Regions from separate parts of the Ningiella algicola genome, predicted to be linked through region 1. Evidence: predicted binding sites of a transcription regulator. Region 1 holds the regulator's gene; each other region holds the start of a gene.

What was found. Region 1 encodes LexA, which represses DNA repair genes until DNA is damaged. Its sites were predicted from a motif close to TACTGTATNNNNATACAGTA; they were not measured.
Region 2: a site for LexA is predicted at 1,829-1,848, ahead of dinB (DNA polymerase IV). Genes of this name have one in related genera too.
Region 3: a site for LexA is predicted at 1,833-1,852, ahead of PN836_RS00435 (DUF2188 domain-containing protein). Genes of this name have one in related genera too.

Annotation. Positions count from the first base shown of each region.
Region 1 is NZ_CP171821.2:2,856,597-2,860,889, forward strand. Features, by position in the region: gene ctaD (cytochrome c oxidase subunit I) at 1-619, opposite strand, end outside; gene coxB (cytochrome c oxidase subunit II) at 632-1,741, opposite strand; gene lexA (transcriptional repressor LexA) at 2,234-2,860, opposite strand; gene plsB (glycerol-3-phosphate 1-O-acyltransferase PlsB) at 3,086-4,293, shown strand, end outside.
Region 2 is NZ_CP171821.2:4,368,532-4,372,824, forward strand. Features, by position in the region: gene nqrF (NADH:ubiquinone reductase (Na(+)-transporting) subunit F) at 1-383, shown strand, start outside; gene PN836_RS19060 (FAD:protein FMN transferase) at 472-1,440, shown strand; gene nqrM ((Na+)-NQR maturation NqrM) at 1,469-1,702, shown strand; gene dinB (DNA polymerase IV) at 1,869-2,948, shown strand; gene PN836_RS19075 (hypothetical protein) at 3,494-4,293, shown strand, end outside.
Region 3 is NZ_CP171821.2:90,640-94,932, forward strand. Features, by position in the region: gene PN836_RS00425 (hypothetical protein) at 217-426, shown strand; gene PN836_RS00430 (hypothetical protein) at 925-1,530, opposite strand; gene PN836_RS00435 (DUF2188 domain-containing protein) at 1,541-1,768, opposite strand; gene PN836_RS00440 (DUF4386 domain-containing protein) at 2,214-2,873, opposite strand; gene PN836_RS00445 (helix-turn-helix domain-containing protein) at 2,986-3,984, opposite strand; gene PN836_RS00450 (amidohydrolase) at 4,248-4,293, opposite strand, start outside.

The DNA of each region.
Region 1 (4,293 bases):
ACAAGGGCATCTTCATGTAGGTCATGCCTGGTGCACGCATATTAAATATCGTCACAATAACGTTAATCGCACCCATAATGGAGCTAATACCCATGATGTGCACCGAAAATACAAACAGGGCAGTACTGTCACCGCTGTATGTGGTCGACAAAGGTGCATAGAAGGTCCAACCAAATGCCGGTCCGCCACCTTCAACGAAAAGCGACGACAAAAGAATAAGGAAGGCAAAAGGAAGGATCCAAAAGCTCCAGTTGTTCATTCTTGGCAGGGCCATATCAGGCGCACCAATCATCATGGGGACCAACCAGTTTGCCAATCCGGTAAATGCTGGCATTACCGCCCCAAAGACCATAATCAGACCATGAACGGTTGTCATTTGATTAAAGAAATTCGGCTCAACTATTTGTAGGCCTGGCTGAAACAGCTCAGCACGAATGACCATTGCCATTGCGCCGCCCACTAAAAACATAATGAAAGCAAACCATAAATAAAGTGTGCCAATATCTTTATGGTTAGTCGTTAATACCCAGCGCATTAAGCCTTTTGGAATGTGATGATGATGATCATCGTGGTCGCCATGAGCGTCTGGAGCATTTGCGATATCTGTTGCACTTGACATGTAAATTTTCTCCTACTGGCCATTCATGATGGCATTAACATCTTTTGCTTGAACCATTTCACCGGTGTCATTTCCCCATGCATTACGCTGGAAAGTAACCACCGCAGCGATTTCTGACATAGTAAGCTGTCTCGAAAATGACTGCATTGCAGTGCCGGATTGTCCGTACACGATAATGCCAATATGATCTTCTTGGGGACCCAGCGCTACGGGTGACCCCTTAATTGCTGGGAATACACCAGCAAGGCCTTCACCATTTGGCATATGGCATGAAGCACAAACCGCGTCATACACGCGTTTGCCGTCCGCCATTAATTCTTCCATCGACATATTCATCGCTAACAAACGTTGCTCTTCTTCTTTTGCTCTTAGCGCAATCGCTTCTTGTTCATCAATCCAAGCATCGTACTCAGCAGGGTCTTTTGCAATGACCACAATCGGCATAAAGCCATGGTCTTTTCCGCAAAGCTCGGCGCACTGTCCACGATACACGCCCGGCTCATTCACATTTGTCCAGGCCTCGTTTATAAAACCGGGGTTTGCATCTTTTTTAACTGCAAAATCGGGCACCCACCACGAATGAATCACATCGTCTGAGGTAATTAAAAATCTGACTTTTTTGCCTGTGGGGATCACCAGCGGACGGTCAACTTCAAGCAGGTAGTTCTCGCCTTTGGTAAATTTGTTTTGGATCTGTTCGCGCTGAGTCGCAAGCGTTGAGAAAAACTCAACGTCATTATCCATGTATTTATAATGCCACTTCCATTGTGAGCCGGTGACTAACACAGTAATATCTGCCTTCGACGCATCTTCCATTTCAATTAGCGTGCTCGCAGCCGGCACCGCCATCGCTATCAAAATCATGAAAGGGACCACAGTCCAAGCAATTTCTACTTTTACGTTGTCGTGGAAATTGGCGGGTTTAGCGCCTTTGGACTTTCGATGCTTGATCATAGAATAGAACATGACACCAAACACCAGCACAGCGATAACCACGCAAATGTAAAACATCATCATATGTAGACCATATACATCTTGGCTGATGTCAGTAACACCCGGTCGAAGATTAAGATCAGAACGTTCACTTGCCGCTGTAGCAAGCGCTAACATGGGTGAACTCATTAATATGGCAGTAAAAGCTAATTGCAGCGACTTCACACTGGACTCCCGAAGTTGTGTTTAGCGAGTCAGCTCTCTTAGGTTCAGTTTACAGTACGACCGAAATTATGTGGCTGACTTTTCGTCATGTTATTGATATGTGAATAACTGTGTAATGATTAATCAAACAATAGCTTAGGTAAAGCACTTTTTGTAGGAAAACCTTCGTATCACATCGTTAAACCCATATTTTTGCTGAATAATTAAACAAACTGAAGTTTTTGACTTAAAATCTTTGTATTTAATGTGAATATTTTGTGACAGGAGGGTTAACTAAAAGAATCATTGAATATCCGAAAAGAAGGGATGATGTTGATTGTAATCGCATCAATCGACGAAACACGCCGTTGCGGTCACAAACAGCCTATGCGATTCTCAAGGCACTACTTGACTATGCTTCGCGCGAGCGTATGGAAAGGAAAAGGCCGCTCAATACGACCTTAAAAATCTGGCAGCCTAACTGAAATTCACATTATCGCGAATGACGCCAACGGCTAAACCCTCAATCTCAAAATGTTGAGAGCGTAAATCGACCTCGATAGGGGAGAACTCCTCGTTTTCTGCAATCAAGAAAACCGTAGGGCCTCTCTTTTCAAAGCGTTTAACCGTGACATCCTCGTCAATACGCGCAACAACGATCTGACCGTTTCGGGCATTGTTGGTCTTGTGCACGGCAAGTAAGTCACCGTCCATGATGCCAATGTCTTTCATACTCATACCGTCAACTCGCAGTAAAAAGTCTGCGCCGGGGTGAAACATGGCAGGGTCTACTTTATAGTGTGAATCGACATGCTCTTGCGCCAAAATAGGTTGCCCGGCCGCTACTTTACCGATTAAAGGAATGCCGTCTTCTTCAATCTCGTCCTCTAGTGGGCAATTTAGGCGAATGCCACGAGATGTTCCGGGGAGAATTTCTATCACGTTCTTTTTAGCGAGAGCCTTAAGGTGCTCTTCAGCAGCGTTAGCTGATTTAAACCCTAACTCGCGAGCGATTTCAGCGCGCGTTGGGGGCATGCCTGTGTCTATCATCGTAGATTTTATGAGCTTAAGAACTTCTTCTTGCCTGGGAGTTAGTGGACGCATAACCAGCCTGTTTTTCTATACAGTTATTTGCAGTATATCGCGATTTGTATAAATGACAACTGCTTTGAGCAAATCTTAAGCGACTTCAATGGCGCGCTGTCATGCGCTTGAGCTACCGTGATTGCACTGTGAAACAACAACGGCGCATTTTTTATCCAGACTATTTTAAGTATAAGCGAGCAAAAGCGTGCTAATATTTGCGTCTTGATTCGCTTAGGAGCCATTATGCAAGCGCTTGGCAACGCTCTTCGTTTTCTTATTTCAAAGGCTATCGGGTGGCTGATATCTGTTAAAAGTGTACCGGCCGATATTGAGAAAGAGTTAGGTATCGATAAAAACCGACCTATTTTATATCTATTGCCGACAGAATCATTTGCCGACCAACTTGCGCTTCACAAATCCACCCAGGCGCTTGGCTTGCCGAGCCCCTATGATGGCATCGAGATTGAAGGCAAGGAGCGAAAGCGTCGTTACTTTTTAACTCGTCCGCAAAGTCTATTTACGCGTCGAATTGCAAAGACATCAATAGAAGATGTGTTTACTGAATACTTCCATATTCACCGTGAGCATCCTGAATTAGATTTACAAATCCTGCCTGTCTTTATTTCTTGGGGACGCTCCGCTGGCAAGGAAAAAAGTGGTTTTGCTCAACTTTTAGCCAGCAAAGCTTCACCTAACTGGCTACGCAAGTTAATGATCGTCTTGTTTTTTGGGCGTGACAATTTTGTGTCATATTCGCCAGCAGTGTCCACCAAACAAATGGCCGAGCTGCACGGCAGCGATAAGCAAATTGCGCAGAAGCTGGTGCGTGTGGCGCGAACCCATTTTCAGCGTAAACGACAGACTCTAAGTGGCCCCACCCTATTAGAACGCAGTACGCTTTATAACAGCATATTGGGCGCGGATTCGGTTAAACAGACTATCTCTGATGAAGTTAAACAAAAAGGCAGCAGTTACGAGGCTGGGCGAAGTAAAGCGGTCAAGTACATAGATGAAATTGCCGCAGATTATCGTGAAGGTTTGATTCGTACTGGCGATCGCGTACTCACTCGTATCTGGAACAAAATATATGACGGCATTGATGTAGGTCATGCTGAACGAGTGAGAGAACTTGCACAAAATGGCCATGAAATCATATATGTACCTTGCCACCGCAGTCATATGGATTATTTGCTGCTCACCTATGTCATTTATCATGAAGGCTTGGTGACGCCGCATATTGCTGCCGGAATTAATCTTAATTTCTGGCCTGCGGGTGGCATTTTCAGGCGTTGTGGCGCGTTCTTTTTGAGGCGTAGTTTTGCCGGAAACAAGCTCTACACAGCGGTGTTTCGCGAATATCTGGAATTACTATTTAATAAAGGTTACTCAGTTAAGTATTTTCCTGAAGGCGGACGAAGCAGAACCGGGCGTTTACTGCCACCTAAGACCGG
Region 2 (4,293 bases), 1.5 Mb from region 1:
GAGCAGGGATGGCGCCAATGCGCTCGCATATTTTTGACCAACTTCGTCGCATCAAAACGGATAGAAAAATTACGTTCTGGTACGGGGCTCGTTCATTGCGCGAAATGTTCTATGTAGAAGATTTCGACATGCTGCAAAAAGAAAACGAAAACTTCGATTGGTATGTGGCGCTTTCAGACCCTCAGCCCGAAGATAACTGGGAAGGCGATACAGGCTTTATACACAATGTATTGCTAGAGAATTACTTGAAAGATCACCCCGCACCAGAAGACTGTGAGTTTTATATGTGTGGTCCACCGATGATGAACGCTGCGGTTATCAACATGCTTAAAGACTTAGGTGTTGAGGACGAGAACATCATGCTGGATGACTTTGGTGGTTAAGCATTCAAATCAGTGCAAAAAAGGGGCCTTGAGCCCCTTTTTTCTCATTGCTTGCCTCATTGCAGTTTGCTCGTTATTAAGCGCTTGTGTGCCCAGCCAAGAGCAGTCAGAGGCTTTTAGCGGCAAGACGATGGGCACAACGTACAATATCAAGTACGTGCGAAGCACTGAGTCGGCGGATATAGATAGCCATCTTCTTCAGCGGGAAGTGGATAAGCGCCTTATTCAAATTAACCAGTTAATGTCGACTTATATCGATGACTCGGAACTGTCTTTATTAAATCAAGCACCGGCAAACGCCCCTTTCGCCATAAGCCAAGACACTGCTGTGGTGATCAATAAGGCCTTGGCGCTAGCTGAATTAAGTCAAGGTGCTTTGGATATTACAATTGGGCCAATTGTCAATATGTGGGGTTTTGGCCCGACTAAGCGTCCAGAGCGTGCTCCAAGTGCCGAGCAACTGAGTCGGGCGCAAGACTATGTTGGCCTGGATAAGGTGTCTATTAACAATAATTTGGTCACCAAGCACCATCCAAATGTGTATATTGATTTGTCGACCATTGCTAAAGGCTACGCAGTAGACGAGCTAGCCCAGATTCTTGAATCTTATCAGATTACCAATTACCTAGTGGAGATTGGCGGCGAGATGCGCCTGTCTGGTCAAAAACAAGGTAATCAAGACTGGTTAGTAGCTATAGAAAAACCGATTACCACTGAGCGCGTAGCTCAGCGTATCATTAGTATTGGGAACAATGCGATTGCGACCTCCGGAGATTACAGAAATTATTTTGAAGAAGATGGGGTGCGTTTCTCTCATCTTATTGACCCAAGCACCGGCGCGCCAATTCAGCATAACTTGGTCGCCGTGAGCGTGATCGCGCCAACATGCATCGAAGCAGACGGTCTTGCTACTGCCTTGATTGTGATGGGGGCAGAAGCAGGTACTGTTTTGGCAGAGCAAGAAAACATCGCTGCAATATTTATCACAAAAGAAGAAGATAGATTTGTAGAATACCGGTCTACTGCATTTGAAAGACAAGTCAAAATAGTCGAATAGAAAGTAGTCCAATAGAGCAGAGGTTAATTTGAGTACATTTATTCTAGCGTTTTGTTTTTTCTTATTGATGGTTCTAGCCATGGGCGTTGGCTATATCTTTCAGAAAAAATCCATATCTGGTTCATGCGGAGGGCTTGGCGCACTGGGTGTTGAGAAGGCATGCGATTGTCCAGAACCTTGTGACAGAAAGAAAGCGCGAATGGAAAGGGAAGCCGCACGCGAAGAAAAGCTGAAAGAGTGGAAAAACAACCAGATTATATAATGCACTTTTCAGTAGTATGCTTAATCAAAACAGAAGCTCGTTTTTTAGCGGGCTTTTTTATGCTTGGAATGGCTTGCATCATCAAGCAAAGTGCATGCTTGGCAAAAAAGGCAAAAAGCGTCATACTCCTGTGTAAATATACAGTCTTACAATAAGCACTCTTGGCATGCGCAAAATCATTCACGTAGACATGGATGCCTTTTATGTATCTGTGGAAATTCGTGATAACCCCGATTTAGCAGGGCATCCTGTCGCTGTTGGCGGAAAATCTAAAAACCGTGGTGTTCTGACGACCTGCAACTACATTGCTAGAGAGTATGGTGTGCGCTCAGCCATGCCAGCCGCCCTTGCGCTTCGAAAATGCCCGCACTTAATTATTGTGCCAGGGCGAATGCAGGTCTACCAAGAAATAAGCCAAAAAATCCGAGCCATATTTGAACGCTATACCTCAATTATTGAGCCACTCTCCTTAGATGAAGCTTTTTTGGATGTGAGTGATTGTGGCTTGTTCAAAGGTTCAGCTACGTTAATTGCGAAAGACATTCGAAAAAGCATTGAAAGCGAGCTCAAACTAACCGCATCTGCGGGTATCGCCCCGATTAAGTTTGTTGCGAAGGTGGCTTCAGACCTCAACAAACCTAATGGCCAATACGTTGTGACGCCGGCTCAATTAGATGCGTTCATTGAACAACTGCCATTAGAAAAAATACCGGGCGTAGGAAAAGTCACCTTTGAAAAACTTCAACAGCTTGGATTGCTAAGAGGTGCTGATATTAGAGCCTTACCCGAAAGCGAACTAGTTGAAAAGTTTGGCAAGTTTGGACGGTCTCTATGGCAAAAATGCCAAGGTCAAGATAATCGAGCGGTGGAAACCTCGCGGGTCAGAAAATCGGTAGGGGTGGAACGGACTTTCAGTGAAGATAAGGTGTCTGAGGCTGAGCTTGCAGAGTATATGACTGAACGCTTGGTACCTGAGGTAAAAAAACGTGCCGAGAAATACATAGAAAAACGCGGAATTGATAAGATCGGCGTGAAAGTTAAATTTCACGACTTTCAACAAACCACTAAAGAAGCAAAGCACGATACCATCGATGAACCGCTATTGTTGAATCTCTTGCATGAGGCGCTTGCCAGAGGGGGAGATAAACATGTTCGTTTGCTCGGTGTTCAGATTGGCCTAAAGGATGAGAGAGATGAGGATCACATGCAGTTGAGTTTTGATTGGGATGATTCCAAGAGGTTTTAATATGAGTAGTGTAATATGAGTTAGTCTGGAATCAAACACACGCTGTGAATGTGCAGAACTTGACCAAATCCACAGGTGGTGTTTCACCAAAGCCGCAACATGTTATGATCCCGATGTAGCGCGCATTAGAATTCTAACAGCCCTTTTGATAGTTATTGCCTAAAACAACCATATCGCCTTTATTCGATACTATGGAACTCAACTGCTTTTGGGGAGGTTTACACCACCACTTGATGCTTTACAGCATACGACCATGTTAAAAGACTTCACCATCCAAAGAGATTTTGACTTTGGTGTATGACACAACAGAGATATCGTGATACTTGAACATTCTATAGTTTTAGGCAAGTCATTTGGCATCTATCAATCAAGATTTGGGTACCAATGGCCAGCTTACTTGTTCATCTCAGGGACAAAGATTTTTCTAATCTTTTCAAGCCAACAAATAATTGAGTACTAAACTGTCCTAAAATGCAGCCGCCACAGAGGCTGGTCGATAGCTCTAGTTTGTTTTATACTCTGATGAGTAAAGCAAGGAAGCAATTATGGATAGACGACATTTTCTTAAATCAACTTCGATTGGTTTATCTTCACTTATACTAGCAAATCCTTTAAGTGTAAAAGCAAACACAAATGATCACCCTGATGTGATTACTGTCAATACTACAAATCAAAATATATCTGAAGCGCTGCAAGTCGCTTTTGAGCAAGCTTACAATTTATGGGTAGATGACCCGCTTTCAAGACGACCGGTTATCAAAATACCTGCTGGTCAATATGATGTGGCTGATATAGTTGGAAACAATCGTGGAAACTATCCATTCCATTTGCCTCCTACCTTTAAGTTAATGGGAGCCGGGCGCGACTTAACGCACATTACAAGTGCCCAACCCAGAAGTGATCAATATCGATTTTTGATGATAATGCCAAGTACAAGGTTAGATGTAATCAATACTTGTCCAACTTATGATAGTGCTTGTCTTGATTCGGCATTAAACCAGCTCGGTCCATCGTTTAATATCGAAATTACAGGGATCAGATTTCATGAATTCGACAATGCAATCAGTTTTAAAGATTCGCGTGATTGTTTAGTACACAATTGCGCCTTTAATAGTAGCCTTGTCGCTGTTCAATTAGAGCTCAACAGTGTGTTCGGCAATTCAAATCACCGATTTGAGCATTGTCACTTTGACGCTAGATCGCAAAGTGGTGATGCAGACAACTTCTGTTTACGTTTTGAAGCGCCTTTTGCGACTGTAATGACTCGCCTGGAAACAGGTATACAAAGTGTTCAAGAATGTGAGTCTCTAGGTGGTAATGCCAATGACTACGATTTTGGCAACCA
Region 3 (4,293 bases), 2.0 Mb from region 1:
GTCTATTCATCGCTCAACCTTGTGATTGATTATGAATACATATGACTAGTTATGCAATTAGCATTTACTTGTTATAGTAAGTCGGACACAGATTAAATAAAGAATGGATTTTAAAACTCGTATTCACAAGAACGTCAAAAAAATCAGAGCATGTTTACTTTACAAATAATTGTTTATTTATCGATGATAATAGGATCTAGGATTTTTTAAGGGCTCATGGAAATCGTTTTAGTTCGCCATGGCAAACCTGCAAGTGCTTCCAATCAAAAGTTAAATGCCGCGGGTTTCGCAAATTGGGTAAGAAACTACAATCATGCATTAGTATCTGACAGCAGTCGTCCTAACACTCATTTGCGCGAGCGCTTCGATGGTTTTTATGTTGTTTCAAGCGATTTACCAAGAGCGATTGATAGCGCCAAAATTTAAATGGACACCTATCCTATTTTTACGTCTGCTCTGTTTCGTGAGATGGACATTCCGAGGTTTAAATTGCCCTTTAAATTGCGAGCATGGACATGGGTTTATCTTAATCGTTTTCTTTGGATGATGGGCAAAAAGGGGAGTTTTGAGTCATACGCACAAGCTAAACATCGTGCGCAAGTGGCGTCCTGCTACCTGACAGACCTAGCGAGAAGGCACAAACAAGTCATCGTATTTGCACACGGTTATCTGATTCTTCATATGAGATATGTTCTTCGAAAGCAGGGGTTTAAACAAATCGAAAAATCGAATGCATACTGGGGAGTGTCAACGTTTAGAAGTTATCAAGTCTTCATGCCTATATGGCAGGGCTAGGGGTATAGTTGACACAGGGTATTGAACGCCGCCGTTGACGTGGCTCCTACACCATTAGTGCAACATCATTACAAACATCTGCAACACTTTATCACGTAGCAAACTCATTAAGGGGATCCCTAAAAATGCTCAATCCAGCCAGCGATCCATATGCTGAGTGATTTCCATTATTTCAACCTCTTCAACGCTATCATGACCATCTTTCTCAATAAGCTCATCATACAACTCTGCTTGAAAGTCGTTGTAATCGGCCCAAATTTTCTTTCCACTCACAATCCGTTGTTCCAAAATTATATTAAACCAATCTCGTACCTCGATCATCGCTTTCATTGGGTCGTCATTATGACTTCTGATGTCTGAACCGGAAAGATCTGATATCGCGCTTTGATATCTATATTTTTCTATATCCAAAATTAAGATTTGTTTTTTGCTCCAAGGCAAACCGCTAAGCTTTTGACAGGCATAATCGATTCCCAGCTCGAAAGGCATGTTCATTCTAAACGTTTCGTTGTTTTCTTGTGAAACCATTCGAGATAAGTCGTGAATACCAAATTTTGATTGTTTAATAAGATTTACTATCTTATCAATTCGAGTTTCAGCAGCGTCAACGCGCTCTAGCGACAATCTCGGCTTCAAGCCAATGTGCTTTAACGTGAATATCATCGCCAACAATGTTTGACGGTATTCATTATCAAACGGGCAATTTACAAAAACATTTAAATCAAATTCATCCATGAACGATTTTTTATCCTTTCGGGGGGTGAGGATCTTTGCCGTAAGAATTCTTTTCTCGAATTTTTCCGTCTCTTCCATGAACATAAAATTCTGCATTTTGATGTTTAGCGATTTCTCTACCCCAGATGATCGCTTCATCTTGAGTCTCGAAATGCTTTGTAGCTTTACTGCTACCACCTTTTCTCACAACCCAACCACCATCTGTAGCTCTGACAACATGCTGAGTATTATTAGGCATAACTAAAATCCTTATATTTATTAACCTTCGAATTCGCCAAGTGCATTCACCGAACTCTTCATTTAAGTGTATATTTAAACAGTGGTTAGTTCAATTACTAAACCAAGAAAGATGTCCGACAGATTGAGTAGGCTTGAGCATATTAAGTCTCTTTGTATCAAATTGCTCATCATGGTCAGAAGTCTGATATCGCTAATTTTTCCCGTGGCGATTTTGGATGTTTTCCTCAAAAGGTGCAGGCCCCACCAAAACAATTATGAGGGTGGTGCTCGTGCTGTATTGGATGCTGGGTCTGAGGCTAGTGCGGTTCATCCGGGACGATTTAGTACATGGACTGAAAGGCGTGTTCAGCTCGCCACCAATCGCCTCCATCTCTGTCGGTGCTATATTTATGATGGCTTTGGCAGCAAGAGTAATCGGCAACTATTGTAATTTAAAGCAAGCACTAATGCTGCATATTATCAGTTTGGATTTCAGCTAAACCAAACCCCTTAATAAATAGCCAGAATGGCAAAAGCAGCTCAAATAGTGCGCCAGGCATATACAGATATTCACCACCGAAATTAATTGCAAAAAAATCAAAAGTCACTTTCAGCAATAGCAATAAATAGCCCAACAGTCCCAGCGCAGATAACAACCTAGGTACTAAACGGTACTGGTAAAAGGTCATGCAGAGCGAAAAGCCACACAGTGCCAATGGGATCATGCCAAGTTGAAATGAAAAATAACGTTCGTCTTTTAACATTTCAGCCAAGATAAATAAGTATTCAACATCTCTTGTTGAAGATTTGAGAAATTCTTCGCTAAGAGTGATGAGAGATAGCAACGCGACAGTACCGGTGAGTAACATTATAGCCTCAACAATCCTGAAGCTAAGATAAGTCAAAGCAATTCGCTGGCTGAAAGGTCTGATAATGGGCAGCATGACGATTGCAACCCCTACCACGGAAGCAGAGTTAATAAATTCTAATAGTGCAGCTAGCGTCAGTAAATTTTTGCTGGGAAATACATGTTCAATAAAATTAGGTGAGCTCAATACGCCCGAAATTAATTCGCTTGCTGTTAAATAGGAGCCGGTAGAAATAATAAATAATAAGCCTACCAAGCGCGCTGCGTGAACGTTTGACATTCGATCTTTCCTTACAGATAAGTTGGATTTCTCAGGAAAGCGTGCCGTATGTTAAGTGCAAAGTCGTCTAAATGGGCCTATTCGTACCTTAAATCTCAGATATATTTAAGTCAGTGAGTTGTTTACGATATTGTGATGGTGTTAAGCCTTCCGCTTTTTTAAATGCTGCATTAAATGTAGAGCGCGAGTTAAAACCTGACTCGAGAGATATATCGACAATTGAGAGCTCTGTGTTTGCCAACAAGGTTTTAGCTTCATCGACACGATACTGGTTTATGAACTTAAAAAAGTTAAGGTTTAAATATTGGGATAAGGTTTCAGAAATATGGTTTTCTGATACGTTGATTGCGCTTGACAATCTATGGAGTGTTAGTTCATTTTCACAAAATAGCCGCTCGCGTTGCATCGCGTGATGCAACTTTGTGGCAACACGTTCCATCCTGCTCATTTCGAGCGATGGCGTTCTAGTTAGTGATTCACTCTCTTCTGATTTATGTTCGTGAGATAACATGGGTTGATTAAGCGATAAGTTAGCAAACGCAAGAAGTAACAATAGATTCAGCAACGGGATTACAAAAGCAGAACCCGCCCAATCAACGCCTATGAAGCTCGAAACATATTTGATTGTGTAAAGTATCCAAACACTCCCCCACAAAATAAGAATTGACTGGAGCCAGCTTAATGATTTCTTATTTATATCAGAAAATCTGTTCATTAGCTGGGCAGTATGTCTTATGGTAAGTCGATATGTGGCACCGAAATAAAGCAAAGTAGTGACTAAAAAAATGACAGTTGACAGTAAACAGGTAATGAGAGCAAATTGGTATAGCTCAGCGTCGCGGGTTAAGGGATTCGCCAACGCGAGTTTTTGTTCGGCGTTTAATCCTATAGCGAATGGTAGCAATGCAAATATGCCCAGCAATGGGCCAACACAAGCTAACGCAATTGATTTACTGCTTAGTGCATCGGCACGAGTCGTCATAGAGCGGGCATAGAAGTAAAATGCAGGACCAATCAACGTTGCTAAAGGCCATTGTAAGCCAACGAAATTCGGGAAAAACCGATATCCACCTGAAGCTATTAACAAATCTCCAAGTGTATGTATAGAGAGGCATATAAGCATGCCAGACAAGTAGTAAGAGTATTTTTTCTCACGCCTATTACCTAGTAAAGACTGAGCAATAGCCAGGCTAGCGATTCCCAACTTGAATGAATAGATTATCGTCGTTAACACATCAGTAATTATACGAGATTTTATCTCGCCCTCTGTTATTTAAAGACGCGTCGAAAACGATGACTTTTTCGATAGATGTGAACATCTTAGAAGATAATTCTGACTCAAATTGAGCTTTACAGATTTGCATAATCCAGTGCCCAATTCACGTAAATCTCAGTA